Regions from separate parts of the Clavibacter sp. CT19 genome, predicted to be linked through region 2. Evidence: predicted binding sites of a transcription regulator. Region 2 holds the regulator's gene; the other holds the start of a gene.
The links. Region 2 encodes HrcA, which represses chaperone genes, less so after heat shock. Its sites were predicted from a motif close to TTNGCACTCGNNNNNNNCGAGTGCNAA; they were not measured.

Region 1 (15,717 bases), on a different contig from region 2:
AGTCGTCCGTCTGGAGTTCACGTCCGCTCCTGTGGATGCCCGGCACGGCTCGCGGCGCGTCAATAGGGTTCGACTGCTCCCCGGCGACGGTCGCCGCGGACCACCAGGAGTCCTCATGTCCTCTTCCCTCGGCGCCGCCGCGCGTCTCACCCCACGGCGCATGCTGGCGACGGCCGCCCTCGCGGCGGTCATCGCTCTCGGCGTCTCGGTCGCCACGCCGGCCGGTCCGGCGACCGCGACGCCCGTCGTGGCCTCCTCGTCCGCATCTTCGTCCCCGGTAGCCGATCCGATCGCGGCGAGCGAATGGCTGCACATCTCCTCTCGCACCTACTTCGTTAGTTCGACCGACCTCTCCATGCTGGCAAGCCAACAGATCTCCCTCGCGGGACTCGCGGTGAAGACCTGCACGGCACATGGATCGGGGAGGACGTGCGTGCCGCTCGTGGAGGCCGGCCTGCGCCTCCTCGGTCGGGTGACCGTGTTCACCTGCGGGGGCTTGAGCGGCTACACCGTGGTCGTCCCCTCGTTCGGGAAATCGCACTGCGGCCGCTGATCCACGCGCGCCGAGCCCCTGCGCGGAACCGCTCCGGACCCTCCTGGGCGGAGCGGTGCCCTCTGCCTCGGTAGCCGGATGCCGAACGGGCCGGAGCCGGGGCCGCTCCCGCGGCGGGTGCGCGTGGCACGCACCCGCCGTCTGCGGCGCGCCCTCGCCCGCACGTGCACAGGCGGCCCGCCGGGAGGCGGCGCGTCGCTACGGTTCGACTGCTCCGCGGCGATGGTCGTCGTGGACCATCAGGGGCCCCATGTCCTCTCGCCTCACGACCACCCCGCCGTCCACCACCCGACGCCTGCTCGCGACGGCCGCCCTGGCGGCGGTCCTCGGTCTCGGCGTGTCGATGTCCGCCCCGGCCGGCTCCGCATCCGCAGCCCCCGCCGCGTCGACCTCGTCCTCCGCGGCGCAGGCGGACCCGATCGCGGCGAGCCAGGCGGATCCCATCGAGCGCACGTTCTACGTCAGCCCGCGAGCGGTCGACAACATCAAGTCGGGGACACTCCAGCCCCGCGCGCTCGCGGGCCTGATCTGCACCCGGTTCCACTCGGGCCTGGGCTGCGTCGAGTCGCTCACCCTGGTGCTCCGGGGCGGGCCGGGGACGACCGACCCGCGCACGTGCCAGCGCGGTCAGGGCTTCACCATCTCGTACTTCTCGACGCACCGGTCGCACTGCGGCCGGTGACGGAGGCACATCCGGCCGGTGCCGGACCACGACGACCGCCGGGCCCGCGTCGCGGGGGCGATCGTCGGCGGCATCCGGCGCTCACGCTGCCGGCGCGATGACGGAGGGAACGGGCCGGAGGATCTCCTCCGGCCCGTTCCGCGCGTCGACGCGGGCTGGGTCCGCGTCACGCGTCCGTCCCCGCTCCGGTGCGCCACCGGCACGGCGGCACCCGTCCACAGGCGGTCCGGCGCGGCGCAGCGCATCGCTACGGTTCGATCGCTCCCCGGCGACGGTCGCCGCGGACCACAAGGAGTCCACATGCCCTCTCACCTCGGAACCACCCCGCGACGCACCTCTCGCCGCCTCCTGGCGACGGCCGCCCTCGCGGCGGTCGTCGGTCTCGGTGTCTCCGTCTCCACTCCGGCCGGCTCGGCATCCGCCGCCCCCGCCGCGCCGACCTCGTCCTCCACCGCGGACGCCGGCTCGATCACGGCGAGCCAGGCGGGACTGGTCAACCGCCCCTTCTTCGTCACGCCGTACGACCTCGCGCGACTCGCGTACGGCCAGACCGACCCCGACAAGCTCGCGGTCCAGATCTGCACGGCGAATCACACGGGGAGGGCCTGCGTGACGATCGCCTCCTACGTCCTCCGGCGTGGACAGGGCATGGTGGATTGGCGCACCTGCAACATCACCGGCGGCTACACCATCGTGTTCCCCGACGCCTTCCAGTCGCGCTGCGGCCGCTGACGGTCGAGCGGCACGCACCCGGCCGGGACCCCTCCGGCCCCTCCTGAGCGCACCCGCGCTCTCCGCACGGCCCGACGGGCCGGAGGTCTCCACCTCCGGCCCGTCTCGTCGTCCCCGGGTCCTGCCTCCGTCCCGCTCGGCATGCACGTCCGGACTCGTTCGGATGCGCAGCGGGTCGTCCGGAGGCCGGCGGACCGGGGCCGGAGGTCAGAGGCCGAGTGCACAGGCGCGGGCCGCGCGCACGGCCCGGCCCCGAGGACCCGCTAGCGTCTCGATCCGCCGCGATCCCCCCTTTCTCGCGCGCAGAAGGAACACCCATGTCATCTCAGATCAGCAGCGCCGCCCGCCGCCTTGCCGCCGCCCTGGCGCTCGCCGCCGTCGTGACCCTCGGGGTCTCCGTCGCCTCGCCGACGGATGCGGCGTCGGCCGCGAGCACGACCACGTGGACGCACTCCTCGGAGAGCCGCCCGGCCGACGCCGGGGCCGTGGCCGCGAGCGACCGCCGTCAGCCGACGGGGCGGCTGTACATCGCGCCCAAGTACTTCGACGAGTCGTACAGCGTCATCGTCGCCGCACATGACGTGTGCGACTCCTATCGCCTCGGCGAACAGTGCTACAGGAGCCTGCAGAAGCTGTTCATGAGCGACATGGCCGGGGAAGACGACTGCCAGGAACATGGCGCGGACGCGGTGATTCCCTACATCCAGTACTCGCACTGCCGCAAGTCCTGACGGATCCGATGCATCGGGCGGGCCGGGGGATCTCCTCCGGCCCGTTCTGCACGTGGGGCGCCTGACGCCTGCCGCTCCATCACCTGCCCCCAGGTTCCTCGCGGGCTCTCAGGCGTCCGGATCCTGCGCCGCATGCCGGGACGCGACGGGTCGGCCGCGTCGCGCGGCCCGGTAGCCCGGCGCCCGCAGCCGCCGCGTCCACGGATAGGTGGTGTCCCCGGGCGGCGCCGCGAGCACCGGATCCGCGCGCGTCGCCGTGTCGAGCGGCCCGCTCGCGTCGTGGCCCAGCTCGATGCGCGCCGCCACGTGCCACCGCCCGCGCGGCGTCGCGTGCACGAGCCGCATCCCGGCGGGCCGGGTCGCGAGCGCCCGCCCGAGGTCGGCGGCGCCGGCCGGCAGCGGCGGATCCGCGTCCACCAGCACGCCGACGAGCACCGGTCCCGCGGATCCGCGGTACGGCATCAGCGTGGTGAGTCGCGCGCCGGAGAGCGCGCGCCGCGGTGCGAGGAGGAATCGGCCGAGCGGCGAGAGGCCCGTGGTCGCGAGCAGCAGGTCGACCGTGGTGCCGCCGCCGTCCGGGATCCGCAGTGCCAGCCCGAGCACGTCGGGGAGCGCTGGCGGGAGGCCGCCGCCGCGGGAGAAGCGGGCGTCGACGGCGAGCGGCGCGTCGAGCCTGTCGAGCCACGCGAGCCCGGATGCGGCACGGCCCGCGACGGGCGTCAGCGTCCCGGAGAGCGCGACGCCGTGCGGATGCAGCGGCCGCGGCCGACGCACGAGGCGGACGGCGGAGACGAGCCCCGCGAGGACGTTCCCGCCGACGCGGGCCGTGGTGCCGGACATCCCCCGACCCTATTCCGGTGCGCGCTCGGCGTCCCGGATGCGTCCGGGTGCGATCAGCGCATGGGCCCTCGTGAGGAGGCGCTCCAGCTCCGCCGCGTCGGCCGCGTCGAGATGGGGGAGCGCGCGTGTCAGGGCGTCGCCGATCGGTCGGCGCCCCTCCTCGTGCAGGGCGCGCCGAGCGGTCTCCGGCGCGAGCCGCACGAGGGTGCGTCTCCCGTCGGCCGGATCCGCCTCGAGCCGCAGCACGCCCTTGTCGGCCAGCTGCCGGGCCAGCGTCGAGACCCAGCTCTGCGCGAGCCCGGTCGTCTCGCAGAGCTGGCGGATGGTGCTGCCGGGCTGCCGGGCGACGGCCTCGATGAGCGTCAGCTCGCCGCCGGTCACCGGGAGGTCGCGCCCGCCCTGGCTGGCCTCGAGGGCGATCTCGCGCAGGATCCGGGCGAGCCGGCTCAGCGCGACGACGTCGATCGCGGGCTCCCGAGCGGCCATGCCCACCTCCTTCGCTGACGACGCGGGCTCTTGCGCCTGCCCTGGATGGACAATAGCATCTGCCACAGATGCATCGCATGCAGATGTATTTGTTCCGGCACCGACGGGCCGGATGCCGGAGGTGGAGGAGGGTCGCGGATGGACGTGTCGGACGCGCTCGTCTCCATCGCGCTGATCCTGCTCGTGGTGCGGCAGCTCCGGGGTCGACGCCTGACGCTCCTCAGCCTCCTGTGGCCGGTCCTGCTCGTGGCCTGGGCGGGGGTCGAGTACCTCGGCGCCGTCGCGCCGTTCGCATCCGACCGTGCGCTCGTCGCGGGCCTCGGCGCGCTGGGTGCGACGCTGGGCGTCGCGTGCGGGCTCCTCACCCGGGTGGAGGCGCGTGCCGGGGTCGTCGTCGCCCGGGCGTCCTGGCTCGCGGCGGCCGCGTGGATCGCGGGGATGGGCGGGCGCCTCGCCTTCGGCCTGATCGCCCTCCACGGGGGCGGGCGGATCATCGCCGAGGCGAGCGTCCGTCTCGACCTGCACGCGGCAGGCACGTGGTCGACCGCGCTCATCACGATGGCCCTGGCGGAGGTGGTGGCGCGGACCGCGGTGCTCGCCGCACGGCATCGGACGATCACCCGACGCATCGCGGGCGAGCGCGGCGATGGTCGCCGCGCGTCCGCCGCCGCGCTGGCCACCCCCGCGGACGACGGAGGGCCGGAGGGGTGATCCCCTCCGGCCCTCGCGCGATCGCGTCCGGCCTGCGCCGGACGACGGCTCGCTACGGCGTCGGCATGCCGCCGTTGACGTTGAGCGTCTCGCCGATCACGTAGCTCGACTCGTTCGACGCGAGGAACACGTAGGCGGGGGCGAGCTCGGCCGGCTGGCCGGCGCGGCCGAGCGGGGTCTGCTCGCCGAACTCGGGCAGCGCGTCGGCGGGCTGGCCGCCCGCGGTCTGCAGTGGCGTCCAGATCGGGCCGGGCGCGACGACGTTCACGCGGATGCCCTTGGGCGCGAGCTGCTGCGCGAGGCCCTTGGAGAACGCGTTGATCGACGCCTTGGTCGTGGCGTAGTGCACCAGGTTCGGCGACGGCGCGTAGGCCTGGATCGACGACGTGTTGATGATCGTCGAGCCGGGCTTGAGGTGGGGGAGCGCGGCCTTCGTGATCCAGAACATCGCGTAGACGTTGGTCTTGAAGGTCAGGTCGAACTCCTCGTCCGAGATGTCCTCGAGCGCGTCGACGTTCTGCTGCTTGCCCGCGTTGTTGACGACGATGTCGAGGCCGCCGAGGCCCTCGACCGCCTTCGCGACGAGCTCGCGGCTGAACTCCGCGGTGGAGATGTCGCCGGGGATGGCGACGGCCGTGCGTCCCGCCTCCTCGATGAGGGCGACGACCTTCTTCGCGTCCTCCTCCTCCTCGGGCAGGTAGGAGAGCGCGACGTCCGCGCCCTCGCGGGCGTAGGCGATGGCGACGGCCGCGCCGATGCCGGAGTCGGCGCCGGTGACGAGGGCCTTGCGTCCCTCGAGGCGGCTGGATCCACGGTAGGTCTTCTCGCCGCGGTCCGCGGTCTCGTCCAGGTCGGCGTCGAGGCCGGGCCCGTCCTGCTGCTGCGCGGTCGGGTCGATGTCGGCGTACATCTTGGTCGGGTCCTGGAACGTGTACTGGTCGGTGCTCATGTGCTCTCCTTCGGCTGGTGCGTCGTGCGGGTGCGTGGGGTGCCGGGCGTCAGCTCGGCGGGGTGTCGTCGAGGTCGATGTCCTGGCCGGCGAGGTCGTTGTCGGCGAGGACCGGCTCGGCCTCGCCGTCGACGCCGAGGGCGTCGGCCTCGGGCTCGGCGTCGGCCGCCGCGACGGCGTCGTCCTCATCGATCTGCTCCACGGGCTCGTCGGTGTCGGGGAGGACGGTCTCGCCGGCGACCGCGTCGTTCACGACGGTCTCCTGGTCCATGCCGACCGCGTCGAGGGCCGTGTCGTCGCCGGTGGCGTCGTCACCGGGGGTGGAGGAGGTGGCGTCCGTCACGGTCACTCACCCGCCTCGGGCTTGGGGTGGCCGGGGATCGAGTCGCCGCTGAGGTTGAGCTCGTCGGGATCCACGTCGATCTCGCCGACGTCGTCGGGTCCGCCCGATCCGGGCAGCACCTGCACGTCGTCCGCGGCGGCGGGCACGTCGTCGGAGACGCCCTCGCTCTCGACGATCTGCTGCTCCTGCTTCACCTGCGTGTCGTCCTCGCTGGGCGAGATGAAGTCCTTGTCCTGATTGGTGTCTGAGGTGTCCGCGGGCTGGAGGCGCGGGTCGTCGGTGTCCATGCGGCCGACGCTACGCTCGGCCTCCCGCGGCGTGTGGTGGCGTTCAGGCAACGCCCATGCACGGGATCCGGGCGGGGCGTCGCCGGGGATCCCGAGCCGCATCACATGTCGTCGGGACCCTCGCCGAACGGGTCGGGGGCGTCCTCGCGGGCGTCCTCCTCGGCGGCCTCGGCCAGCTCCTCCATCGAGTCGGCGTCGATGGCTGCGGGCTCGGCGAGCGGGTGGCGCGCGGCGCCGTCGGCCGTCGGATCCGTCACGTCAGCGGCCTTCGGGGTCGACGTGGCCGGCGGCGTCGTCGGCGGGCGCGCTCATGTGCGAGTCGGCCGCGGTGACGGAGCGGTTGTCCGGCACCTCCGGGTACTCGGCGCTCGCGGGATCCGCGTCCTCCACCTCGAGGGCGTCCTCCTCCGCGTGCCCGTAGTCGGTGCCCTCCGGCTCGCGGACCGCGTCTCCCACGCCGGCGGGGCCGCCGTCGGCCGCGACCACGTCGTCCACGGTCACCAGCCCGTCGGGATCGCCGGGGCCGCGCCCGGTGCGGATGCCGTCTGCGTGCTCGTCGCGATCGCTCATGCCCCCACCCTACGAGCGGGGGCGGGCGGCGACCCGGTCCCGGACTGTGCACGGAGCAGCGGGCGCCGGGCGGATCCTCGATGTACTGGCGTCCCGCGGCACGATCCCGACCGCTCCCGACGCGCGGATGCGACGCGTCACGACGACCGCAGGAGGCGATGGCGACATGGACATGCGATACGGGATCAACCCGCACCGGGACCCTGCGCGGCTCGCACCCGTCCTCCCGGACGCCATGCCCTTCTCCGTCGTCAACGGCGAGCTCTCCTACGTGAACGTCCTGGACGCCCTGAACGCGTGGCAGCTCGTGCGCGAGGCCGGCGTCGCACTCGGCGCGGTGGTGGCCGCGTCGTTCAAGCACGTGTCCCCGGCGGGCGTCGCCCGGTCGGGCGGGCTGGATGCCGTGCTCCGCGCCGACGCCGGGCTCGACGCCGCGGAGGAGGTCGACGACGTGACGAGCGCGTACCTGCGGGCCCGGGATGCCGACCCCAAGTCGTCCTACGGCGACTTCATCGCCGTCAGCCACGCGGTCACCCTCGATCTGGCGACCCGCGTGTCGTCCGTGGTGTCCGACGGGATCATCGCCCCGGCCTTCGAGCCCGGCGCCGTCGACATCCTGCGACGGAAGAAGGGCGGCGCCTTCGTCGTGCTCGAGGCCGACGAGCGCGTCGTGCCTCCTGCCGAGGAGTCACGGGACGTGCACGGGGTGCGTCTCACGCAGCCGCGGGACGACATGGTGATCGACCGGCGGCTGCTCGCGCCCGCGGACGGGGGGCCGCTGCCGGATGGCGCCGTGGACGACCTGCTCCTCGGAATGGTCGCGCTCCGCTACACACAGTCGAACTCCGTCGCGTACGTCCGCGACGGCGTCACCCTGGGGATCGGCGCGGGGCAGCAGTCGCGGGTCGACTGCACGCGTCTCGCCGGCGCGAAGGCCGATGCCTGGTGGCTGCGGCGCCTCCCGGAGGTGCGGGACATGGCGTTCCGCTCCGGGGTCGGGCGACAGGAGCGGATCAACGGGCGGATCCGCTGCCTCGAGGGCGACATGACGCCAGACGAGGCATCCCGACTGTCCCGCGTGCTCCTCGGCGGAGTCCCGGTGATCGACGCCGCCCGACGACGCGCATGGCTGGCGGGGCTCGATGCCGTGGCCTTCGTCTCCGACGGGTTCCTGCCCTTCCGCGACAACGTCGACCACGCCCGGCGGCACGGTGTGTGCTGGATCGCGGAGCCCGGCGGATCCGTGCGCGCCGACGAGGTCGCGGCCGCGTGCGCGGAGCACGGGATCGTCCATGTCCGGACCGGCCTGCGGCTGTTCCACCACTGAGGCGGCTCGCCGCGAGGAGGGACGCACGGCACGGACCCATCGGTCACCAGGTGCCTCTGCCACGCCGTGCGGCCCGGGCGCCCCCGATCCGGGGTCGCGCGACCGCCCCGCGGAGGGTCCCCGCGGGTCGTCGTCGGCCGGGTTGCGTTCTCGCCCGAGCACCTCGATAGTAGGTGAGCCTTACCTAACTCGCACGCCAGCTCGTGACCCGGACACGGCTCCACCTCGACCGTGAAGGACCCATGCCTCCCACTCCGCACGCCCCCGTCCCCCTGTCCTCCACCCTCCTCGACGACCGCCCCGTGACTGCCGGATCGGAGGCGGACCCCGCCGCCGCGCTGTTCTCCGACCGCTCGCTCCCCGGCTGGGACGCCGCGCTCCGCGCCGCCGCCGACCACGTGCGCTCCGCCGCCCGGCGCGCCGACGGCCCGTTCACCGGGATCACGCCCGACCGCCTCCGCCGCTCCTTCGCGGGCCTCGACCTCGACCGCCCGCTCGGCGGCCTCGACGCCGCGCTCGACGAGCTCGACGACCTCTACCTCCGCGACGCCGTCTGGTTCCACGACCCGTCGTACGTCGCGCACCTCAACTGCCCGATCCTCATCCCGGCCCTCGCGGGGGAGCTCATCCTCTCGAGCGTCAACACGTCGATGGACACGTGGGACCAGAGCGCGGGCGCGACCCTCATCGAGCGGTCGCTCATCGACTGGACGGCGGGCCGCATCGGCCTCGGCGACGACGCGGACGGCGTCTTCACGAGCGGCGGCAGCCAGTCGAACCTCCAGGCGCTGCTGCTCGCGCGCGACGAGGCGGCGGCCGTGCACGGGCTGTCGATGGCCGACCGGCAGCGGATGCGGATCCTCGTGAGCGAGGTCGGCCACTTCAGCGTGGAGAAGAGCGCCCGCATCCTCGGGCTCGCGCCCGACGCGGTCATCCGCGTGCCCGCCGACGACGCCATGCGGATGCGCGTCGACGCCCTCGAGCGCGAGCTCGCGCGCTGCTACGCGGCCGGCCTCCTGCCGATCGCCGTGGTCGCCACCGCGGGCACGACCGACTTCGGCAGCGTCGACCCGCTCCCCGTGATCGGAGACGTCTGCCGCCGCGAGGGCATCTGGCTGCACGTCGACGCGGCCTACGGCGGCGGCCTCCTCACGTCGCTCCGGCACCGGCGGCTCCTCGACGGGATCGAGCGCGCCGACTCCGTGACGGTCGACTACCACAAGACCTTCTTCCAGCCCGTGAGCTCCAGCGCGCTGATCGTGCGCGACGGCCGCACGCTCCGGCACGCGACCCTGCACGCGGACTACCTGAACCCCGCCGACCGGGCCCACGAGGAGATCCCGAACCAGGTCGACAAGTCGCTGCAGACCACGCGGCGCTTCGACGCGCTCAAGCTCTGGCTCACGCTCCGCACGGTGGGCGCCGACGGGGTGGGGCGGATGCTCGACGACGTCATCGCGCTCGCCGACCGCACCTGGCTCGCGATGCGGCGGGATCCGGCGCTCGAGGTGGTGGTGCGCCCGGAGATCAGCGCGCTCGTGTTCCGGTACGTGCCGGCGGGGGAGCGGGACGGATCCGCGGGGCCCGACGCGGGCGCCCGCTCGGACGCCGTGAACCGCGGCATCCGGCAGGCGATCCAGGACTCGGGCCGGGCGATGGTCGCGGCGACGCGCGTCGGCGGGCGCGCGCACCTGAAGCTCACGCTGCTGAACCCCGCGACCACGGACGCGCACATCCGCGAGATCCTCGGGATGGTCGTGGCGGCGGGGGACGCGCTCGACGCGGGGTTGGGCGACGTCACCGTGGCTGCGGAGGCCGGCCACGCCGCCGACGCCGCCCGTGCCGTCGACGCAGTGGCGGAGGTCGCCCGATGAGCGCCGCGACATCGGTCGGCGCGCCCGACCGCATCCGCGACGTCGTCGCCGTGGGCCTCGGCCCGGCGAACCTCGGGCTCGCGTGCCTCGCGGATCCGCTCGACCTCGACCTCGTCGTGCTGGAGCGGAAGCCGCGCTTCGACTGGCACCCCGGCATGATGCTGCCGAGCGCGCACCTGCAGACGCCGTTCCTGGCCGACCTCGTGACGCTCGCGGATCCGACCTCGCGCTTCTCGTTCCTCGCCTACCTCAAGGACACCGGGCGGCTCTACTCCTTCTACATCCGCGAGGACTTCTTCGTGCTCCGCAGCGAGTACGTCGCGTACTGCCGGTGGGCGGCGGAGCGCGCGCGGGGGATCGAGCTCGATCGCGACGTGCGGGCGATCCGCTACGACGAGGCCGCGGGCGCGTACGTCGTCGAGTCGGTCGACTCCGCGGGCGGCGCGCACGTGCACCGCGGACGGAACCTCGTGGTCGGCGTGGGCACCCCGCCGTGGCTGCCCGAGGCCGTGCGCGACCTCCCGGGCGTCGTGCACAGCTCCGGCTACCTCGGCGCCAAGGACGCGCTGCAGGAGCGGGATGCGATCACGGTCGTCGGCAGCGGGCAGAGCGCCGCCGAGATCTACCGCGACCTCCTCGAGGACGTGGACTCCCGCGGGTACCGGCTCGACTGGATCACGCGCTCGCCCCGGTTCTTCCCGCTCGAGTACACGCGGCTCACGCTCGAGATGACGAGCCCGGAGTACAGCGACCACTTCTTCGGCCTGCCCGCGGAGGCCCGCGACGTGCTCCTGCGCGAGCAGCGGAACCTCTACAAGGGGATCGACTCCGAGCTCATCGACGACGTCTTCCACACGCTCTACCGGAAGCGGCTCGCCTTCGACGCGCTGCGGGCGGAGGGGCGGCTGGCGCACGGCGGCGACGCAGGATCCGGCGTGCCGACGCGGCTGCTCACCAACGCGGAGGTCGTCTCGTCCCGGGCGACGCCGGACGGCGGCGCGGTCCTCGGGCTCCGGCATGCGGAGACGGGCGCCGAGCGCGAGTGGCCGACGGGCGCGGTGATCATGGCGAGCGGGTACGACGCACAGGCCCCGCGGATCCTCGACGGGCTCGGCGACCGCGTGCACCGTGACGCGCGCGGCCGGCTCGACGTGGCACGCGAGCACACGGTCGACGACGCCGGCACGCTCTTCGTGCAGAACGCGGAGGTGCACACGCACGGCTTCGTGGCGCCCGACCTCGGGATGACGGCGCACCGCAACTCGCGGATCCTGCGCGCCATCACGGGCCGCGAGACGTACGCGGTGGAGGAGCGGATCGCGTTCCAGGAGTTCGGGCTGCCGGACGACGCGCCCACGGCCGGATCGGGGGTGCTCGCGTGAGCGCGCCCGCGCCCGCGCCCGCCTCGACCGCCGCACCCGACGCGGACGCCGCGGCCGGAGCGGACCTCGGGGCCGAGCCCCGCAACGGGCTCGACATGCGCCCGCTCGATCCCGACGGCGACGCCGCCCTCGTGCACGCCTGGGTCACCGCACCGCGCGCCCGCTTCTGGCAGATGGAGCACGCGACCCTCGACGACGTGCGGGCCGAGTACCGGTCCATCGCGGCGGATCCGCGGCGCGAGGCCTGGATCGGCCTCCACGACGGCGTCCCCGCGTTCCTCGTGGAGGCGTACGACCCGGCCGACGACCCCATCGGCGCGCACCTGGATCCGCTGCCCGGCGACCGCGGCATGCACCTGCTCGTGGCGCCGCCGGCCGGCGATCCGCTGCCGGGGTTCACGACCGCGGTCATGCGGCACGTCGTCGCGCACCTGCTCCGGGACCCGGCCGTGGAGCGCCTCGTCGTCGAGCCCGACGTCCGGAACACCCGGATCCAGCGCCTCAACGAGCTCGTCGGCTTCCGGCCGCTCCGGGTCGTCGACCTCGGCGCCAAGCACGCGCTCCTCAGCGTCGCCACGCGCGACGACGCCCTCCCGCACGCCACCCCCACGGACGGACACGCCATGACCCTCACCCACGACCGCTCCCTCGACACCCACCCCGAGTCCCGGCCGGCTGCCGCGTCGAGGACCTCCGAGCCGGATCCGCGCGTCCACCGCGCCGACCACCTCCGCCCCGACGCCTGGGCCGCCGCCACGCGCCACCTCGTGCGCAAGGCGCTCGCCGAGTTCGCGCACGAGCTGCTCGTCGAGCCCGAGCGCGTGGATCCGGAGCGTGCACCCGGCGCACCCCGCACGCCGCACGACCCGCGCGCCTGGGCCGACTACCGCGTCGCGAGCGCCGACGGCCGCAGCGCCTACGCGTACCGGGCCAGGATCCTCGAGCTCGACCACTGGGACGTCGACGAGGCGAGCATCCGCCGCACGGTCGACGGCGAGCCCGCGGCTCTCGACGCCATCGACCTGGTGCTCGACCTCCGCGACCGCCTCGGCATCACCGACGAGGTGCTGCCGGTCTACCTCGACGAGATCCAGAGCACGCTCTCGGCCGCCGCGTTCTCGAGACTCCGCGACGTGCCCGACGCCCGCGGCCTCCTCACCGCGTCCTACGCCGAGGTCGAGTCGACGATGGACGAGGGCCACCCCTGCTTCGTCGCGACCAACGGCCGCATCGGCTTCGACCTCGACGACCACGACCGGTACGCGCCCGAGGCGGGGGAGGACGTGCGGATCCTCTGGCTCGCCGTGCACGAGCGCCTCGCGCACTTCGCCTCGGTCGACGGCCTCGACCGGGAGGCGTTCCTCGACGCGGAGCTCGGCCCGGTCGTCCGCGGGCGGTTCCGCGCCCGGATGGCGGACCACGGCATCGACCCGGCGGAGCGCGTCCTCGTGCCCGTGCACCCCTGGCAGTGGGAGAACGTCGTCACGGTCACCTTCGCCGGCCTGATCGCGACGCGCGACATCGTGCTCCTCGGCACGGGCGACGACGAGTACGGCGCCCAACAGTCGATCCGCACCTGGGCGAACCGCACGACGCCGGAGCGCTGCTACGTGAAGACGTCGCTGTCGATCCTCAACATGGGGTTCACGCGCGGGCTGTCGCCGGCCTACATGGCGGTCACCCCGGCGATCAACGACTGGGTGCACGCGCTCGTGACGGGCGACGACGAGTTCGCGCGCCTCGGCTTCGGGATCCTCCGCGAGGTCGCGTCCGTCGGCGTGCGCGACGCCCGGGTCGACTCGGCGCTGCCGCCCGGGCACTCCCACGGCAAGATGCTGTCCGCGCTCTGGCGCGAGTCGCCCGTGCCGGGTCTCGCCGAGGGCGAGCGGCTGATGAGCATGACGAGCCTCCTGCACGTCGACGCCCACGGCGACACGGTGCTGGGCGCGCTCATCGACGCGTCCGGGATCGGCGCCGCGGCATGGATCCGCCGCTGGCTCGACGCCTACCTCGTGCCGCTCGCGCACGCGCTGATCGCGCACGACCTCGCGTTCATGCCGCACGGCGAGAACGTGATCCTCGTGCTCCGCGACCACGTCGTCGTCCGCGTGCTGATGAAGGACATCGCCGAGGAGGTCGCCCTCTTCGACATGGAGCGCGAGCTGCCGGAGGACGTGCGGCGGATCCGCATGGAGATCCCCGAGGACGAGCGCACCCTCACGGTCTTCACCGACGTGATGGACGGGTTCCTGCGGTTCGCCGCCGCGCTCGTCGAGGACCGCGACGACCTCGGCCCCGACGGCCTGTGGCGGGTGGCGGCGGAGGCGCTCGCCGACCACGAGCGTGCGCACCCGGAGCTCGCGGAGCGCTTCTCCCGGTTCGACCTGTTCACGCCGTCGTTCGACCGCTCGTGCCTGAACCGGCTGCAGCTGCGCGACAACCGGCGGATGGTGGACCTCCAGGCGCCGGTGATGCAGATCCACGGCTCGCTGCGCAATCCGCTCGCGATCCACGCGGGGCTGCGGCCGCGCATCGGCTGAGGTCGCCGGCCCGCTCATGCGAGGAGCCGCCGCCCGCGGGTGCGGACGACGGCTCCTCGTCGTGTGCGGCGCCTCACGCGCCCGGGCGGATCAGCTCGCGGCGTGCGCGCCCTGCTCCACCGTCAGCGTGCGGCCCTCCTGGCCCTGCGGCTCGTCGGACGTGACCGCGATCTTGCGCGGCTTCGCCCGCTCGCTCACCGGGATGGTGACGCTGAGCACGCCGTTGGCGTAGTGCGCCGAGATGCGCTCGGTGTCGATGCCCTGGCCGAGCGTGAGCTGGCGGAGGAACGTGCCGGCCACGCGCTCGCGCGTCAGCCAGCGGACGTTCTGGTCGCCGGCGAGCGTGCGCTCGGCGCGGATGGTCAGCAGCTGGCCGTCCACGTCGATGTCGACCGAGCCCGGGTCGATGCCCGGGAGGTCGGCGGCCAGCACGTAGGTGTCGCCCTCGCGGTGCAGGTCGATGGGCATCGGCCGGTTCGCCTGGCGGGTCTCGGCCAGCGCGCCCATCGCGCGGTCCAGCTCGCGGAACGGATCGAAGGTCATGTTCATGCTCGACTCCTCTGATGATCTGCGGTGATGATCTCCGGGGTTGAGCCCCCTCGGCTCAACTGCGTTCAGATTAGCACTCGGAGTGGGGGAGTGCCAAGGCGTTCGCCGAGGGCGAATACCGCTCTCATCACCGGTTCAGGCGCGTCGGCGCAGGTCGCGCTCCATGCGGCCGATGAGCGTCCAGACCGCACGCGAGAGGTCCGGGTGCTCGAGCGCGATGGCGCGCAGCAGCCCGTACTCGAAGCGCGCGACCACGCCCAGCTCGGCCGACGGGTGCCGCACGCGGGCGAGCTCCTCGGCCATCCCGTCGGCCTCGAGCGCGTCCTGGCGGAGGGTCGCGACCACGTGCTCGTCCACGGTCGGCAGCTGCGGGATGACCTCCCAGGGGTCGTCGCCGTTCCGGCAGCGGTGCTCGATCACGGCGTCCAGCTCGTCGCGGGCCTCCTGGCGCAGCACCTCGAGGCTGGCGGGGAAGCGGGCGTGCACGGGCGGATCCTCTCAGGGGGCGGGCCGACGCGCCACGCGGCCGCCGTCCCTTCACGCTACGTCATGCTCCCCGCGGCGCCCGACGGGTGGCCGGATGCCGTCGGTAGCCTGGAGGACCGCGACCCAGGAGGATCCATGACCGACCACGCCCGCCCCGTCGCCCTCGTCACGGGAGCCACCCGCGGCATCGGCCGCGCCGTCGCGGAGGACCTCGCCCGCACCCACCGCGTGATCGTGCACGGCCGCGACCGCGCTGCCGTCGACGCACTCGCCGCCTCCCTGCCCGACGCCGTCGGCTGGCCGGCCGACCTCGCCGCGGGCGGCCTCGCCGGCCTCGTGCCGGCCCTCGACCGCCTCGACGTGCTCGTGCACTCCGCCGGCGTCATCGGCGGCGACGCCGTGGCCGAGACGCCCGTCGACGAGTGGCGCCGCGTCTTCGAGGTCAACGTCTTCGCCGTCGCGGAGGTGACGCGCGTGCTGCTGCCCGCGCTCCGGGTGGCCCGCGGGCAGGTCGTGCTCGTCAACTCCGGATCCGGCTTCACGGCCAACCCCACGGGCGGCGTGTACGCGGGATCCAAGTTCGCCCTCCGCGCGCTCGGCGACGCCCTGCGCGAGGAGGAGCGACCGCACGGCGTGCGCGTCTCGAGCGTGCACCCCGGACGCGTCGCCACCGAC
Region 2 (15,717 bases):
CCTCGAAGCTCGGCATGGCGCCGTGGCAGGTGGACCGCGCCCGGCGCGACCTGCAGCTCTGGGACGACGAGGGCCTGGGCCGCGCCGTGGAGGCCCTGGCCGAGGCGGACGCGCAGGTCAAGGGCGGCGGACGCGACGCGGTCTACTCGCTCGAGCGCATGGTCCGCACGGTGGCCTCCCGCGGCCGCGACTGAGACAACGGCGTGGGCCACGACGGGGACCGCGACTGAGACCGCGACGGGGACCGCGCCTGAGGCCGCCCATCAGGAGCGCGCCTGAGGCCGCACATCTGCATCGCGCCGAGCACGACGAAGGGCCCCGCGGAAAGCGGGGCCCTTCGTCGTGCGGTGCGGCGAGGTCAGCCGATCTTGGCGACCTGCTTGGCGATCGCGCCCTTGCGGTTCGCGGCCTGGTTCTTGTGGATGACGCCCTTGCTGGCGGCCTTGTCGAGCTTCTTGCCGGCGAGGCTGACGGCCTTGACGGCCGCGTCCTTGTCGCCCGCCGTGATGGCGGTCTTGACCGAGCGGATCGCCGTCTTCAGCTCGCTCTTGACGGCCTTGTTGCGCTCCTGGGCCTTCTTGTTCGTGCCGATGCGCTTGATCTGCGACTTGATGTTTGCCACGTGTTATGTCTTCCGTTCGATTTTTCGTCAGATGAGTTGCCGCTCAGCGAGAGAGGGCGCCTGCGGCGATACCGCGTGATCGGGGAGGATCACACGCAAGCCAACAGGCGACGATACCAGGTCGCGGCCGGGAAATCAGGCGCCCGAGCCCCGCGCGTCGCCGTCCGCCCACGGGGAGCGCTCGCCCGGACGCACGAAGCGGGCCTCGGGCAGGTCGTCGACGGCGTCCAGGATGCGCTGGCGGAGGTCCGCGGGCATGTCCGGGAGGGCGTCCACCGGCCACCAGCCCACGTCGAGCGACTCGTCGTCGGCGACGTGCGCCTCGCCGCCCACGTAGCGGCAGCGGAAGGTCAGGTCGAGGTAGCTCGCGCGGTCGCCGTTGGGGTAGGTGATCTCGCCGGTGGTGCCCACGGAGACGAGCCGCTCGACCTCGATCTCCACGCCCGTCTCCTCGGCGGCCTCCCGCGCGGCGCCGACGGCGGGCTCCTCGCCGGGATCGAGGATCCCCGTGACGGGCGCCCACCCGCCGGTGTCGCCGCGGCGGACGAGGAGCACGCGCGGGCCGTCGAGGATCACCGCGGTCACGCCGGACAGCCACAGGGGCTCCGTGCCGATCCGCTCGCGGAGCGACACGATGAAGTCGGGGATGCCCATCCCGCGAGCCTACCGAGGCTCCTCCGGCGACCCCGTCCCCGGCGGCCGCCAGAACGCGCCGCGGCCGCCCCGCCGCCGCCGTCCCGCCGTCCTAGGCTCGGGGCATGGCCCTCCCCGCAGATCCCACCGCCCCCGTCCGCGCCTCCTCCTCCACCGTCACCGCCATCACCGGAGGCCACGTCGTCCCCGTCGACGGCGTCCCGATGCCCGGCGGCACCGTCCTCCTCCGCGACGGCCTCGTCGCCGCGGTCGGCCCGGCCGCCGACGTCGAGGTCCCCGCGGGCGCGACCGTGATCGACGCCGCCGGCCGCTGGGTCCTCCCCGGCTTCGTCGAGGCGCACGGCCACGTGGGCATCCACGAGGAGGCCAACGGCCCGGCGGGCGACGACACCAACGAGATGACCGACCCCGACATGTCGTCGGTGCGCGCGATCGACGCGATCGACATCGACGACGAGGGCTTCCGCGACGCGCTCAAGGGCGGCGTCACGACCATCGTCGTGAAGCCCGGCTCGGGCAACCCGATCGGCGGCCAGTCCGTCGCCATCAAGTCGTGGGGCGGCCGCACCATCGACGAGCAGCTCGTGAGCGACTCCGTGAGCGTCAAGAGCGCGCTCGGCGAGAACCCGAAGCGCGTCTACGGCTCCAAGGACCGCACGCCGTCGACGCGCCTGGGCGTCGCCATGGTGATCCGCCGGGCCTTCCGCGACGCCGAGGACTACCGCGCCGCCCGCGACCACGCGGCGAAGGAGGGCACGCCCTTCTCCCGCGACCTCGGCAAGGAGACGCTCGTGCGCGTCCTCGACGGGGAGCTCGCCTGGGACCAGCACACGCACCGCCACGACGACATCGCCACGGCGATCCGCCTCGCCGACGAGTTCGGCTACCGCCTCGTGGTCAACCACGGCACCGAGGGCGACAAGATCGCGGACGTGCTCGCCGAGCGCGGCATCCCCGTCATCTTCGGGCCCATGATCACCTCGCGCTCCAAGGTCGAGCTCCGCGACCGCGCCGTCGCGAACCTCGCGGCCCTGCACCGGGCGGGCGTCCTCGTGGCGATCACGACGGACGCGCCCGTCGTGCCCATCGACTTCCTGGTGCACCAGGCGTCCTTCGCGGTGAAGGACGGCCTGCCGGCGGACATCGCGCTGCGGGCGATCACCGCGAACCCCGCCGCCATCCTCCGCCTCGACCACCGCGTCGGCGCGCTCACGCCGGGCCTCGACGCCGACGTCGTGATCTGGTCGGGCGACCCGCTCGACGTGCGGTCGCGCGCCGAGCACGTCATCATCGGCGGCGACACGGTCTACACGTGGGCCGACGGCCGGGGCACCACGGTCGAGCGCGGCACGCGCTTCGGCGCATGAGCGACGCACCGGGGCCGACCGCCCCGCGCATCGCGGTCATCGCGGGCGCGTCCGGCTTCATCGGACAGGTGCTCGTCCGCGAGCTGACCGAGGAGGGCTACCGCGTCCGCACCGTCGGTCGCTCCGGCGCCGACGCGCGCTGGGGCGACGCCGAGGGGATCCGCCGCCTCCTCGACGGCGCCGACCTCCTCGTGAACCTCGCGGGCAAGAGCGTGAACTGCCGCTACGGCGTGGCGAACCGCCGGGAGATCCTGCGCTCGCGCGTGGAGACGACCGCCGAGCTCGGACGCGCGATCCAGGACAGCGTGGCCCCCGTGCCCGTGTGGATCAACGCCTCGACCGCCACGGTGTACCGGCACGCGACCGACGGGCCGCAGACCGAGTCGACGGGGGAGCTCGGCGACGACTTCTCGCCGTCGGTGGGCCGCGCCTGGGAGCGCGCGTTCTTCGCGCCGGATCTGCCGTCCACGCGTCGCGTCGCGCTGCGCATCGCGATCGTCCTCGGACGGGACGGCGCGCTCCAGCCGCTCCTCGGCCTCGCGCGCTTCGGCCTCGGCGGGCCGCAGCTCGACGGGCGGTTCCCGGGGCGCCCGTCGCGCATCCGGGCGGGCGCGCACCACGTCTTCCAGCCGACGAACGGCCGCCAGGTCTTCAGCTGGCTGCACATCGACGACCTCGTGGGGATCATCCGCTTCGTGCGCGACACCCCGACGATCGAGGGCCCGGTCAACGCGTCGAGCCCCGCGCCCGTCACCAACCGGCGGCTGATGAAGGTGCTGCGCCACGCCGTCCGCATGCCGGTCGGCCTCGCCGCGAACCGGTGGATGCTCGAGGCGGGCATGTGGCTGTTCCGCACCGAGCCCGAGCTCGTCCTCAAGAGCCGCTGGGTCGTCCCGGAGACGCTGGAGGCCGCGGGCTACCGGTTCCGGTGGCCGGAGCTCGGCGCGGCGGTCGCCGACATCGTCCGGCGCTGATCCCGTCGCCGGGCGCGGTCCCTGCTCCTCCGCGGGCAGGGACCGCGCCCGGCCCCGGCGCCGGCGCTCGGACTGGCCGGACCGCCCCGCCATGGGATGATCGTCGGACCGCCCCACCCGCTCGACCTTGAGGAACGCGTGAGCCCCCTAGCAACGAAGGCCCTCCGGCCCGCCGCGACCGACCCCGCGTCCATCCGCAACTTCTGCATCATCGCCCACATCGACCACGGCAAGTCCACGCTGGCCGACCGCATGCTGCAGCTCACGGGCGTCGTCGAGTCGCGCGCCATGCGCGCCCAGTACCTCGACCGCATGGACATCGAGCGCGAACGCGGCATCACCATCAAGAGCCAGGCCGTGCGCATGCCGTGGGAGCTGGAGGGGAAGACCTACGCGCTCAACATGATCGACACCCCCGGTCACGTCGACTTCTCGTACGAGGTCTCCCGCTCGCTCGCCGCATGCGAGGGCGCGATCCTCCTGGTCGACGCCGCGCAGGGCATCGAGGCCCAGACGCTCGCGAACCTCTACCTCGCGCTCGAGAACGACCTCACGATCATCCCGGTGCTCAACAAGATCGACCTGCCGGCGGCGGATCCCGACAAGTACGCGGCCGAGCTCGCCTCCCTCATCGGCGGCGACCCGGCCGACGTCCTGCGCGTCTCCGGCAAGACGGGCGCCGGCGTCGAGGAGCTGCTCGACCGGGTCTCGCGCACCATCCCCGCTCCCGTCGGCGACCCCGACGCGGCCGCCCGCGCCATGATCTTCGACTCGGTCTACGACGCCTACCGCGGCGTGGTCACCTACGTCCGCATGATCGACGGCAAGCTGAGCCCGCGCGAGAAGATCGCGATGATGTCGACGCGCGCCACCCACGAGATCCTCGAGATCGGCGTGAGCTCGCCCGAGCCCACGCCGTCCGACGGCCTCGGCGTCGGCGAGGTCGGCTACCTCATCACGGGTGTGAAGGACGTGCGCCAGTCGAAGGTCGGCGACACCGTCACGACCGCGGCGCGCCCCGCGACCGAGGCGCTGCCCGGCTACACCGAGCCGCTGCCCATGGTCTTCTCCGGGCTCTACCCGATCGACGGATCCGACTACCCCGACCTCCGCGACGCCCTCGACAAGCTGAAGCTCTCGGACGCCGCGCTCGTCTACGAGCCCGAGACCTCGGTCGCGCTCGGCTTCGGCTTCCGCTGCGGGTTCCTCGGCCTCCTGCACCTGGAGATCATCACCGAGCGCCTGTCGCGCGAGTTCGGCCTCGACCTCATCACCACGGCGCCCTCCGTCATCTACGAGGTCACGAGCGAGGACAAGAAGACGGTCACGGTCACCAACCCGAGCGAGTTCCCGGGCGGCAAGATCGTGAGCGTCTCCGAGCCCGTGGTGAAGGCCGCGATCCTCGCCCCCAAGGACTACGTCGGCACGATCATGGAGCTGTGCCAGTCGCGGCGCGGCATCCTGCTCGGCATGGAGTACCTCGGCGAGGACCGGGTGGAGATCCGCTACACGATGCCGCTCGGCGAGATCGTGTTCGACTTCTTCGACAACCTCAAGAGCAAGACGGCCGGCTACGCGTCGCTCGACTACGAGCCCGCGGGCTCGCAGGAGGCCGACCTCGTGAAGGTCGACATCCTGCTGCAGGGCGAGCAGGTCGACGCGTTCAGCGCCATCGTGCACCGCGACAAGGCGTACGCGTACGGCGTGCTGATGACCGGGCGCCTGCGCGAGCTCATCCCGCGCCAGCAGTTCGAGGTGCCGATCCAGGCCGCCATCGGCGCCCGGATCATCGCCCGCGAGTCCATCCGCGCCATGCGGAAGGACGTGCTCGCCAAGTGCTACGGCGGCGACATCACCCGCAAGCGCAAGCTGCTCGAGAAGCAGAAGGAGGGCAAGAAGCGCATGAAGATGGTCGGCCGCGTCGAGGTCCCCCAGGAGGCGTTCATCGCCGCGCTCTCGGGCGACACGGAGAAGAAGGCCAAGTAGCCGCCCCCCCCCGCACGACGCGCCCCCTGCCTCTCGAGGCAGGGGGCGCGTCGCGTGCGGAGCAGGTCAGCAGACGGTCGGCTTCGGCGAGCCGGCGGCGGTCCACTGGCGGAACGTCAGCGCGACGCCCCGGGGAGCCGCGAGGCCGACGTAGCGGATCTCCGAGCTGCCCCGCGCGGAGCAGTACCTGTCGTTCGGGAAGGACGGGACGACCTTCGGCGTCGGACGGCCGGCGTCGAGCCACGTGTCGTAGGAGATCGCGGTCTGCCCGCCCGTGAGGGGATCCGGACCGACGATCGTGCCGAGCCAGGAGAGCTTCGAGAAGCCGACGGCCTCACGGCGGTCGACCGCCGGGTAGCCGAGGGTGCGCCACTCGGCGAAGGTCAGCGTGTGCCACTCGGCGGCATCCGAACCCCAGAGCGTGCCGGTGCGCACGAGCAGCTCGTCGGACGTCGGGTACTGGACGACGGTGGAGGAGAACGGCAGCGCGCCCCGCGTCGGCGCCGGCGATCCGGCGCGCCGCCACTCGGTGCCGGTCAGCACCGCCGTGAGGCCGGAGTGCGTGCCCATCACATCGGCGAAGACGGTGCTGTCCCAGGGGAGGAGGCGGTAGGCGACGGCCGCGGGGACGGGACGCGGGAAGCCGTCGGCCTTCCACTCCGCGAAGGTCGCGTAGCCGATCCCGGGGACGTCGGCGGAGACGGGGGACTCGACGATCAGCGAGTCGTTGAAGGGGACCGAGTAGTAGGTGTCCCCGGCAGCGGCCTGGGCTGGTGCCGCGGCGAGGACGCTGCCGCCGAGGACGAGCGCCCCGACGAGGGCGAGGGCGAGGGCGGGCAGTGAGCGGTTCATGATGGCCTTCCGATGGGCGACGCCGAGGCGCCGAGAGGTGTCGTGCTGGATCATGCGGACCGAGGATCCGCCCGTTCCGGCTCGGCCTCGCAGGCCCAAGGTAGCGGCTTCCACTCGCGTAGGAATGCAGCTCTGATCACGGTTTCATCACGGCACCGACCACCCTCGGACGAGGGTTGGGCGGACGGATGAGGAGGTGGTCCTCGCGGGAGGGATGCGCGCGGCGCCTGGACCTGCTAGGCGTGCGCACCGCACGTGGCCTGGACGACGAGACGCGCCCCGCCTCGAGAGGCGGGGCGCGTCAGGCGCTGCGGGAGGGGTCAGCAGGTGGCGGGCTCAGGCGACCCCGCGGCGACCCACTCGCGGTAGGTGAGCGCCATGCCCTCGGGCGCGGCCTTCCCCACGTAGCGGATCTCGGCGGCTCCGGCCGCGTGGCAGAAGCGGTCGCCGTCGTAGGACGCGACCACGACGGGGGTGGGGCGGGCGAAGCGGTCCCAGACCGCGAACGAGACGGGGCCCGTCTCGCCCGAGCTGGACACTGGGCCGACGAGCGTCGCGTTCCAGGACAGCTTGGAGAAGATGCGCGGCGACGTCGTGTCGACGGCCGGGTAGCCGAGGTGCGCGTACTCGGCGAAGGTCAGCTGGTGGTATCCGGGGTCGTCGGTGAAGGAGGACTCGGACTCCACGACGAAGAGCTCGCCCGATCCGGAGTACTGCAGGATGCTCGACGCGGCCGGGAGGCGGTCCGTACGGGGCGTCGGGGACCCGGCGCGCCGCCACTCGGCGGAGGTCAACGAGACCGAGAACGCCGCGTCGCCCGCGGTGCTGTCGGCCTGGACGGTCGACTCCCACGTGAAGCGCACGTACTGCGTGGCGGCGGGCTGCGGCGCCGGGAAGCCGGCGGCGCGCCACGTCTCGAAGGACGCGGGCTGTGCTTCGGCGCGCCCGGCGACCGTCGTCACCTGGAAGAGCGAGGAGTCGTAGGGCACGGAGTAGAACGTGCCGCCGGCGGCCGCGGAGGCGGGGGTCGCGACGGCGACTCCGGCGACGGCGAGAGAGCCGGCGACGGCGAGGGCGGTGAGGGAGCGGAGCACGGGAGGACCTTCCGAGGACCGACGACGAGCGTCGGGAGAGGGGGATGCGCGACGCTCGGGAGGCCCGGCGCCGACTGAAGGATAGGGGTCCGCGGAGGACGGCCGCGCGCGTTCGGATCACGATCCGGTGACGGTCCTCGGGCCCCTGCATCGCGGGGATGACGGCGTCGTCGGGATCCTCATCCGGAGGGATGACGTCGAGGGTCCGAGCCCCCGCCCGGGGGCACCGAGAGCCCTCGGACGGGGGCTCGTCCATGCTGGCGGCACGCGCCGCGGCGCATCCGGCGATGGCTCGGAGCACCGGCTCGGCTCCGCTCCGCAGCGGTCCGCCCGGCGTCGGCCGGGACGTCCAGCGGCACGCCGTAGTCTGATCCTCATGCGCCGCAGCACCTACACCGCGACCGCCGTCACGTACGGCTCCGTCGGCGGCACCCAGGCCGTCGATCTCATGACCTACCCGCCCGAGGGCTACCGCCCCGCCGAGGCGAGCGCCCGGCTCGGCAGCGGCGACGAGCGCTTCGAGCAGGCCGTCGCCCTCCTCATGACCTGGGGGGTGCAGCGCGGCAGCGGGATCGACGTCACGCGCATCGAGCAGGAGGTGCCGGACGAGCCCGGCTACCGCGGACTGGAGTTCGACGAGGACGGGGTGCCCCAGGTGCCCGCCGACCGCCCGCGCGAGGCGCTGTACGGCGACGACGGGACCGCGTGGATCACGTCGGGGACCTCGGCCGTGCTGCGCATGCCGTTCGGGCCGTTCCACCCGGAGGCGCCGGTGCGCGTCGTCTACACCGTCGAGGAGGCCGACCGCGTCGGCTTCGCCTACGGCACGCTGCCCGGCCACCCGTTCAGCGGCGAGGAGGCGTTCCTCGTCTCCCGGGAGCCCGACGGCAGCGTGTGGCTCACCCTCCGCGTCTTCTCCCGCCCGGCCTCGTGGCCGCTGCGGCTGGCGAGCCCCGTCCTCCGCGTCGTGCAGGGGATCTTCACGCGCAGGTACCTGCGCTCGCTGCACCCGGCGGTCGCCTCGGCCTGATCCGCGGCGCCGCGTGCTCCGCCCCTCGGGTGCCGGGATCAGCGCGCGGCGAGCCCGTCCAGGAACGCGAGCACCTCGTCGCGCCCGGCCCGGAGGTCCGGCACCACGAGCGCCGCGTGCGCGTCCGGGGCCCGCAGCGCGTCCACGTCATACGCCCCCGTCGCCACCGCGACGAACGGGAAGCCCGCCGCCTCCGCGGCGACGCCGTCCGCGGGGGTGTCGCCGATGATCACGACGGGCGCGCCGGCCAGCTCGGCGGCCGCCCGCCGGGTGAGGTCGCTGCGGATCCGGGCCTCGTGCCCGAACGCGGACGCGTCCCAGTCGAACAGGCCGACGTCGAGCCCGGCGCCGTCGAGCTTGTACCGGGCGCGGAGCGGCGAGTTGCCCGTGAGGAGCGCGTTCACCCAGCCGCGTGCCGCCACGTCGGCCACGAGCTCGGGGACGCCGACCGGCACGGTGCGGCGGCCAGGACCGTAGTGCTCGACCCGCGACAGCTCCTCGAGGTGCTGACGGACCGGCGCGTGCAGCGACTCGGGCAGGCCGTAGACGTCCAGGGTCTCCCAGATGATCTGCCCGTCGGTCTTGCCGTGCGCGTGCACCGTGCGGTCCACGAGCGGCTCGCCCGCGGCCAGCTCGATCGCGCGGTGGTACATGCTGCCGGAGCGCGGGCTGTTGTGGAGGAGCGTGCCGTCGACGTCCCAGAGGACGTGGAGGGGCCGGGGCGTGGGGGCGGCGGTCATGCGCCCATCCTGCCGGAGGCCGCTGCACGGACCGGCCTCCGCGCCGGGGGATGATGGACGGATGCCGTCCGCCCTGCCCCTCGCCGATCCCGCCCCCGCCGACGGCCTGCTGCCCGCCTCCGCGTCCGCGGGCGCCGACGAGCGCGCGTTCGGCGTCTACCTGCACGTGCCGTTCTGCCGCGTGCGCTGCGGCTACTGCGACTTCAACACCTACACGGCGCCCGAGCTCCGGGGCGTGAAGCAGTCGGACTACGCGTCGCAGGCCGTGCAGGAGGTGCGGTTCGCCGGATCCGCCCTCCGCGACTCCGGCGTACCCGCACGGCCCGCCTCCACCGTGTTCCTCGGCGGCGGCACGCCCACCCTCCTGCCGGTGGAGGACCTGGTGCGGATGCTCGACGCCGTGCGCGAGACGTGGGGCATCGCGGAGGGCGCCGAGGTCACGACCGAGGCGAACCCCGACAGCGTCGACGACGCCTACCTCGCGGCCCTCGCGGCGGGCGGCTTCACGCGCGTCTCGTTCGGCATGCAGTCGGCCGTGCCGCGCGTGCTGGCGACGCTGGAGCGCACGCACGACCCCGCCCGCATCGCGCCCGTCGTCCGCGGCGCCCGCGCGGCCGGGCTCGAGGTGAGCCTCGACCTCATCTACGGCACGCCGGGGGAGAGCATCGACGACTGGCGCGCCTCGCTCGAGCAGGCGATCGCCCAGGAGCCCGACCACCTGTCCGCGTACGCGCTCATCGTGGAGCCCGGCACGAAGCTCGCGCGGCAGATCCGCCGCGGCGAGGTGCCCGAGCCCGACGAGGACCTCCAGGCCGACATGTACGAGCTGGCCGACCGCATGCTGGGCGAGGCCGGCTACGAGTGGTACGAAGTGAGCAACTGGGCCCGCGGCGGCCGCCGCAGCCGCCACAACCTCGCGTACTGGCAGGGCCACGACTGGTGGGGCGTCGGACCCGGCGCGCACAGCCACGTCGGCGGCGTGCGCTGGTGGAACGTGAAGCACCCGGCCGCCTACGCCGACCGCGTGCTCGCGGGCGCCTCCCCGGGCGCCGGCCGCGAGAACCTCGACGACGCCACGCGCGAGGTGGAGCGGGTCCTGCTCGGGGCGCGGATCCGCGACGGCCTGTCCATTCCCACCCTCACCGTCGAGGGGCGCCGCCAGGTCGCCGGGCTCATCGCCGACGGCCTCGTGGACCCGCGCGCCGCCCTCGCGGGCACCCTCGTGCTCACCCTGTCGGGGCGGCTCCTCGCCGACGCCGTGGTCCGCCGCCTCCTCGAGGACTGACACGGGCCGTGGTCCGCCGCCTCCTCGAGGCCGGCGCGCACCGCCGCCGGGTCAGAGGACGACCGCGCCCACCTCGTCGCCCGCCTCGCGCTCGGCGTCGCTGCGCTCCACGCAGAACTCGTTCCCCTCCGGGTCGGCGAGCACGACCCACCCGCTGCCGTCCGCGTTCCGCCGGTCGGCGACGAGCGTCGCGCCGAGGGCGAGCACCCGGTCGACCTCCTCGTCGCGCGTGCGGTCGTCGGGCGCCAGATCGAGGTGCACCCGGTTCTTCGCCGTCTTCGGCGCGTCCGTGCGCTGCAGGATGATGCCGAGGCCCGACACCGGGTCGCCGAGCCACGCCGCGTCCTCGTCGGGGCGGTTGGGCTCGTCCGGATCCTCCGCGAAGCCGGTGACGCCCGCCCAGAAGAGCGAGAGCGCGTGCGGGTCCCGGCAGTCCACGGCGACGTGGCGGATCCTGGCGCTCATCGGTCCCCGACTACTTGATCCACCGGATGTTGAGCGGGTAGCGGTAGGGCCGACCGCCCTGCACGCGCGCGCCGCCGATGATCGCGAACACGATGTTGACCACGACGACCGCGAAGATCACGAGGCCGAGCAGCACGGAGATGAGGATCCCGAGGAACGGGATGACCACGAAGACGGCCTGGAGCACGTTGAGGATGACGAGCACGCCGGCGACGTTGATCGTCCAGTTCGTCGCCTCCTTGCCCTCCTGGTCCGTGAAGCGACCGCGTTCCCGGAACACGAGCCAGACGATGAACGACGGCACGATGAGGATCGCGAGGAAGTGCGTCAGCGACGCCCACAGCCGGTCCTCGCCCGGGGTGAGGGGGGCGGGGGCGCCGTAGGGGTGGGGATCGGGTGCGGACATCGCGGGCCTCTCGGTGCACGGCACGGGCCGACGGCCGGTGGATCGCGCGGGATCGTGTGGGTGGTGCCCGGCCTCGCCCGGCCCCACCACGCTACCTCCGCCGACGCGCGACCGGCAATGCCGGGCCGTCGGATCCACGCGGTACGATTGGCAGTCAGAACCGACGAGTGCCAGGAGGGAGCCGCCATGGTCTCGGAACGCGGACTCGACGTCCTCCGGGTGATCGTGCAGGACTACGTGTCCTCCCGTGAGCCCGTGGGCTCCAAGTCCATCGTGGAGCGCCACGCCTTCGGCGTCTCGGCCGCCACCATCCGCAACGACATGGCCCTGCTCGAGGAGGAGGAGCTCATCGCGGCGCCGCACACCTCCTCGGGACGCGTGCCGACGGACAAGGGCTACCGGCTCTTCGTCGACCAGCTCGCGGACGTGCGCCCGCTCACCCCGGCGCAGCGCCAGGCCATCCACGTGTTCCTCGGCCAGTCGGTCGACCTCGACGACGTGCTCGCGCGCACCGTGCGGCTCCTCGCGCAGCTCACCAACCAGGTCGCGCTCGTGCAGTACCCGTCGCTCGCGACGAGCCACGTGAAGCACGTCGAGCTGGTCGCGCTGTCGGCCACGCGCGTGCTCACCGTGCTCATCACCGACACGGGCCGCGTCGAGCAGCGCGTCGTCGAGCTCCAGGGCGATCCCGACCAGGAGTTCCTCGCGGCCATGCGCACGCGGGTGAACGCGGCCGTCGGCGGTCTCGGCCTCGCCGAGGCGGCCGCACGCCTCGAGACCCTGGCCGACGAGGTGGAGCCCGCCCAGCGGGCCGCCGCCGCGGCTCTCGCGGGCACGCTCGTCGAGCAGGTGCTCGCGAACCGGCAGGAGCGCCTGCTGCTCGCCGGATCCGCGAACCTCGCCCGCACCGAGCGCGACTTCCCGGGCAGCATCTCGCCCGTCCTCGAGGCGATCGAGGAGCAGGTGGTGCTCCTGCGCCTGCTCGGCGAGATGGAAGCCGACCAGCACGGCGTCTCCGTGAGCATCGGGCGGGAGAACGCCCCGTTCGGGCTCGGCGAGACGAGCGTGCTCACCAGCGGCTACAGCTCGTCGGGAGGCGTGCTCGCGCGCCTCGGCGTGCTGGGCCCGACCCGCATGGACTACTCCACCAACATGGCGTCGGTGCGCGCGGTCGCGCGCTACCTCTCGCGCCTGCTCGAGGAGCGGTGACGCCCGCACGCCGGCGCACCGCCCCTGTTCCCCACGACCATCACCACCGAAGGGCCCGACGTGGCTGACCACTACGAAGTACTGGGCGTGAGCCGCGAGGCGACGTCCGAGGAGATCAAGAAGGCGTACCGCAAGCAGGCGCGCCAGCTGCACCCGGACGTCAACGACGCCCCCGACGCCGCCGAGCGGTTCAAGCTCGTGACGCACGCGTACGACGTGCTGTCCGACCCGCAGCAGCGCCAGCAGTACGACCTCGGCCCGCAGGCCGGGTTCGGCGGCGGCGGCCAGGGCTTCGGCGGGTTCGGCGACATCTTCGAGACGTTCTTCGGCGGCCAGCAGGGCGGAGGGGGGCGCGGTCCGCGCTCGCGCCAGGAGCGCGGCCAGGACGCGCTCCTCCGCGTCGAGGTCGAGCTCGAGGAGGTCATCTTCGGCGTGCACCGCGACCTCGAGATCGACACGGCCGTCGTGTGCGACACGTGCCACGGATCCTGCGCGCAGCCCGGCACGAGCGCCGTCACGTGCGACATCTGCCGCGGCTCCGGCAGCATCCAGCGCCAGGTGCGCTCGCTCCTCGGCAACGTCATGACGTCGAGCCCCTGCGGCACCTGCCGCGGCTACGGCACCGTCATCCCGCACCCCTGCCCCACGTGCGCCGGCCAGGGCCGCGTCCGCGCGCGCCGCACTGTGCCGGTCGACATCCCGGCCGGCGTCGACACGGGCCTCCGCCTCCAGATGCCGGGCTCCGGCGAGGTCGGCCCCGCGGGCGGACCGAACGGCGACCTCTACCTGGAGATCAAGGTCGCGCACCACGACGTCTTCAGCCGCAACGGCGACGACCTGCTCGCCACGGTCGAGGTGAGCATGGTCGACGCGATCCTCGGCAGCGACGCGCGCATCGAGGCGCTCGACGGCGCGGTGGACCTCGAGCTCCGCCCCGGCATCCAGAGCGCCGAGATCATCACGGTCCGCGGGCGCGGCGTCACGAAGCTCCGCGGCTCGGGGCGCGGCGACCTCAAGATCGGCATCCAGGTGGTGACGCCGCAGAAGCTCGACCACAGGGAGCGCGACCTCATCCAGCAGTTCGCCAAGCGCAACAAGGCGCCCGCGCCCCACCTCGCGCACTTCCAGCAGGGCCTGTTCCAGAAGCTCCGCGACCGCTTCCTCAACGTCTGACCGTGGCGCACTTCCACCTCGCGGACGACCTCGGCGACGGCGAGCTGGCCGTGGGAGCGGTCGTTGCGCTCGGCGCCGCGGAATCGCGGCACGCGGTGACCGTCGGCCGGATCCGCGCGGGCGAGGGCCTGCTCGTCGGCGACGGCCGCGGGACGATCGCGTCGTGCATCGTCACGACCGCGGATCCGCAGCGGCTGGAGCTGCGGGTCGACGGTGTCGAGGAGCACCCCGAGCCGTCGCCGCGCGTCGTGCTCGTGCAGGCGCTCGCGAAGGGCGACCGCGACGAGCTCGCCGTGCAAGCCGCGACCGAGCTGGGCGTCGACGCCGTGATCCCGTGGCAGGCGCAGCGCTCGATCTCCCGCTGGGAGGGCGCCAAGGTCGCCAAGGGGCGGGACCGCTGGCGCGCGATCGTGCGCGAGGCCGTGAAGCAGTCCATCCGCCCGCGCGTGCCCGGCGTGGAGGGGCTCGCGACGACGAAGGACCTCGCGCGGATGGCCGCCACCGCCCGCGTGCTCGTGCTCGACCCGACCGCCGCGACGCGGCTGTCCGCGCTCGACCTCGCCGCCCCCGCCGAGGCCGAGGCGACCGACGTGCTCCTCGTCGTGGGACCCGAGGGCGGCATCAGCCCGGCGGAGGTCGAGGTGCTCCGGGAGGCCGGGGCGATCCCGGTCGCGCTCGGCTCGGGCATCCTCCGCACGTCCACCGCAGGACCCGCAGCGCTCGCGCTCGTGAACGCGGCCCTCGGGCGATGGTGACGTCGCGGGCGCCGCGTAGGCTGGACGCATGAGCGAGACCCGAGAGCCCACCGTCTTCGAGCGCATCGTCGCCCGCGAGATCCCGGCCGAGATCGTCGCGGAGACCGAGCGCGTGATCGCGTTCCAGGACATCGCCCCGAAGGCCCCCGTCCACGTCCTGGTCGTGCCGAAGACGGCCGCGTACCGCGATGTCGTCGAGCTCGCCGCGGGCGACCCGGGCCTCCTCGCGGAGGTCGTCGACCTCGCGTCGCGCATCGGCGCCGAGCGGGCGGGCGGGCAGTTCCGCCTCGTCTTCAACACGGGCGCGGCGGCCGGCCAGACGGTCTTCCACGTGCACGCGCACGTGCTCGCGGGCTTCGGCCAGGGGGACCATGTCGGGTTCTGACCCGCGGGGCGGCGCGTCCGCGGAGGAGGAGCGCGTCGAGCAGACGGCGACGATGGACGGCGTGCTCATGGTGCGCCTCCTCGGGCCGCAGGACCGGCTGCTCCGGCAGATCGAGCGCGAGCACCCGGACGTCGACGTCCGGGTCCGCGGCAACGAGATCACGCTCGTCGGCACCCGGGCGGACGTGGCGTCGGCCCGTCGGCTCATCGACGAGGTCGTGGCGATGGTGGAGGACGGACAGCACGTGGAACCGCAGGAGATCGAGACGAGCGCGCGCCGGCTCGGCCAGGACGACGCCCGGACGCTGTCCGACGTGCTGAGCGAGGCCATCGTGCAGTCGCGCGGCCGCGTCGTGCGCCCCAAGACGCCCGGCCAGAAGCAGTACGTCGACGCCATCGACGCGAGCACGATCGTGTTCGGCATCGGCCCCGCGGGCACCGGCAAGACCTACCTCGCCATGGCCAAGGCCGTCCAGGCGCTGCAGCGCAAGGAGGTCGAGCGGATCATCCTCACCCGCCCGGCCGTCGAGGCGGGCGAGCGGCTCGGCTACCTGCCCGGCTCGCTGACCGACAAGATCGACCCGTACCTCCGGCCGCTGTTCGACGCGCTCAACGAGATGATGGATCCCGAGCTCGTCCCGAAGCTCATGGCCTCCAACACCATCGAGGTGGCGCCGCTCGCCTACATGCGCGGGCGCACCCTCAACAACGCGTTCGTCGT

Region 1: the regulator HrcA is predicted to act here: its motif matches at 14,627-14,653, upstream of PED38_RS10010 (Hsp20/alpha crystallin family protein).

The regions. Positions count from the first base shown of each region.
Region 1 covers NZ_JAQHYR010000007.1:100,742-116,458, forward strand. The annotation lists gene PED38_RS09930 (hypothetical protein) at 161-553, shown strand; gene PED38_RS09935 (hypothetical protein) at 804-1,235, shown strand; gene PED38_RS09940 (hypothetical protein) at 1,536-1,967, shown strand; gene PED38_RS09945 (hypothetical protein) at 2,285-2,698, shown strand; gene PED38_RS09950 (hypothetical protein) at 2,807-3,538, opposite strand; gene PED38_RS09955 (MarR family winged helix-turn-helix transcriptional regulator) at 3,548-4,024, opposite strand; gene PED38_RS09960 (DUF1453 domain-containing protein) at 4,163-4,735, shown strand; gene PED38_RS09965 (glucose 1-dehydrogenase) at 4,788-5,684, opposite strand; gene PED38_RS09970 (hypothetical protein) at 5,734-6,033, opposite strand; gene PED38_RS09975 (hypothetical protein) at 6,030-6,314, opposite strand; gene PED38_RS09980 (hypothetical protein) at 6,416-6,571, opposite strand; gene PED38_RS09985 (hypothetical protein) at 6,573-6,884, opposite strand; gene PED38_RS09990 (phosphoribosylaminoimidazolecarboxamide formyltransferase) at 7,012-8,211, shown strand; gene PED38_RS09995 (pyridoxal phosphate-dependent decarboxylase family protein) at 8,454-10,085, shown strand; gene PED38_RS10000 (lysine N(6)-hydroxylase/L-ornithine N(5)-oxygenase family protein) at 10,082-11,467, shown strand; gene PED38_RS10005 (GNAT family N-acetyltransferase) at 11,464-14,007, shown strand; gene PED38_RS10010 (Hsp20/alpha crystallin family protein) at 14,098-14,556, opposite strand; gene PED38_RS10015 (hypothetical protein) at 14,692-15,042, opposite strand; gene PED38_RS10020 (SDR family oxidoreductase) at 15,178-15,717, shown strand, end outside.
Region 2 covers NZ_JAQHYR010000010.1:74,043-89,759, reverse strand. The annotation lists gene holA (DNA polymerase III subunit delta) at 1-194, shown strand, start outside; gene rpsT (30S ribosomal protein S20) at 359-622, opposite strand; gene PED38_RS12980 (NUDIX hydrolase) at 758-1,276, opposite strand; gene PED38_RS12975 (amidohydrolase) at 1,381-2,643, shown strand; gene PED38_RS12970 (epimerase) at 2,640-3,617, shown strand; gene lepA (translation elongation factor 4) at 3,756-5,603, shown strand; gene PED38_RS12960 (hypothetical protein) at 5,670-6,509, opposite strand; gene PED38_RS12955 (hypothetical protein) at 6,776-7,549, opposite strand; gene PED38_RS12950 (DUF1990 family protein) at 7,926-8,579, shown strand; gene PED38_RS12945 (HAD family hydrolase) at 8,618-9,319, opposite strand; gene hemW (radical SAM family heme chaperone HemW) at 9,381-10,604, shown strand; gene PED38_RS12935 (VOC family protein) at 10,656-11,069, opposite strand; gene PED38_RS12930 (DUF4870 domain-containing protein) at 11,080-11,475, opposite strand; gene hrcA (heat-inducible transcriptional repressor HrcA) at 11,662-12,684, shown strand; gene dnaJ (molecular chaperone DnaJ) at 12,745-13,857, shown strand; gene PED38_RS12915 (16S rRNA (uracil(1498)-N(3))-methyltransferase) at 13,860-14,612, shown strand; gene PED38_RS12910 (HIT domain-containing protein) at 14,641-14,997, shown strand; gene PED38_RS12905 (PhoH family protein) at 14,984-15,717, shown strand, end outside.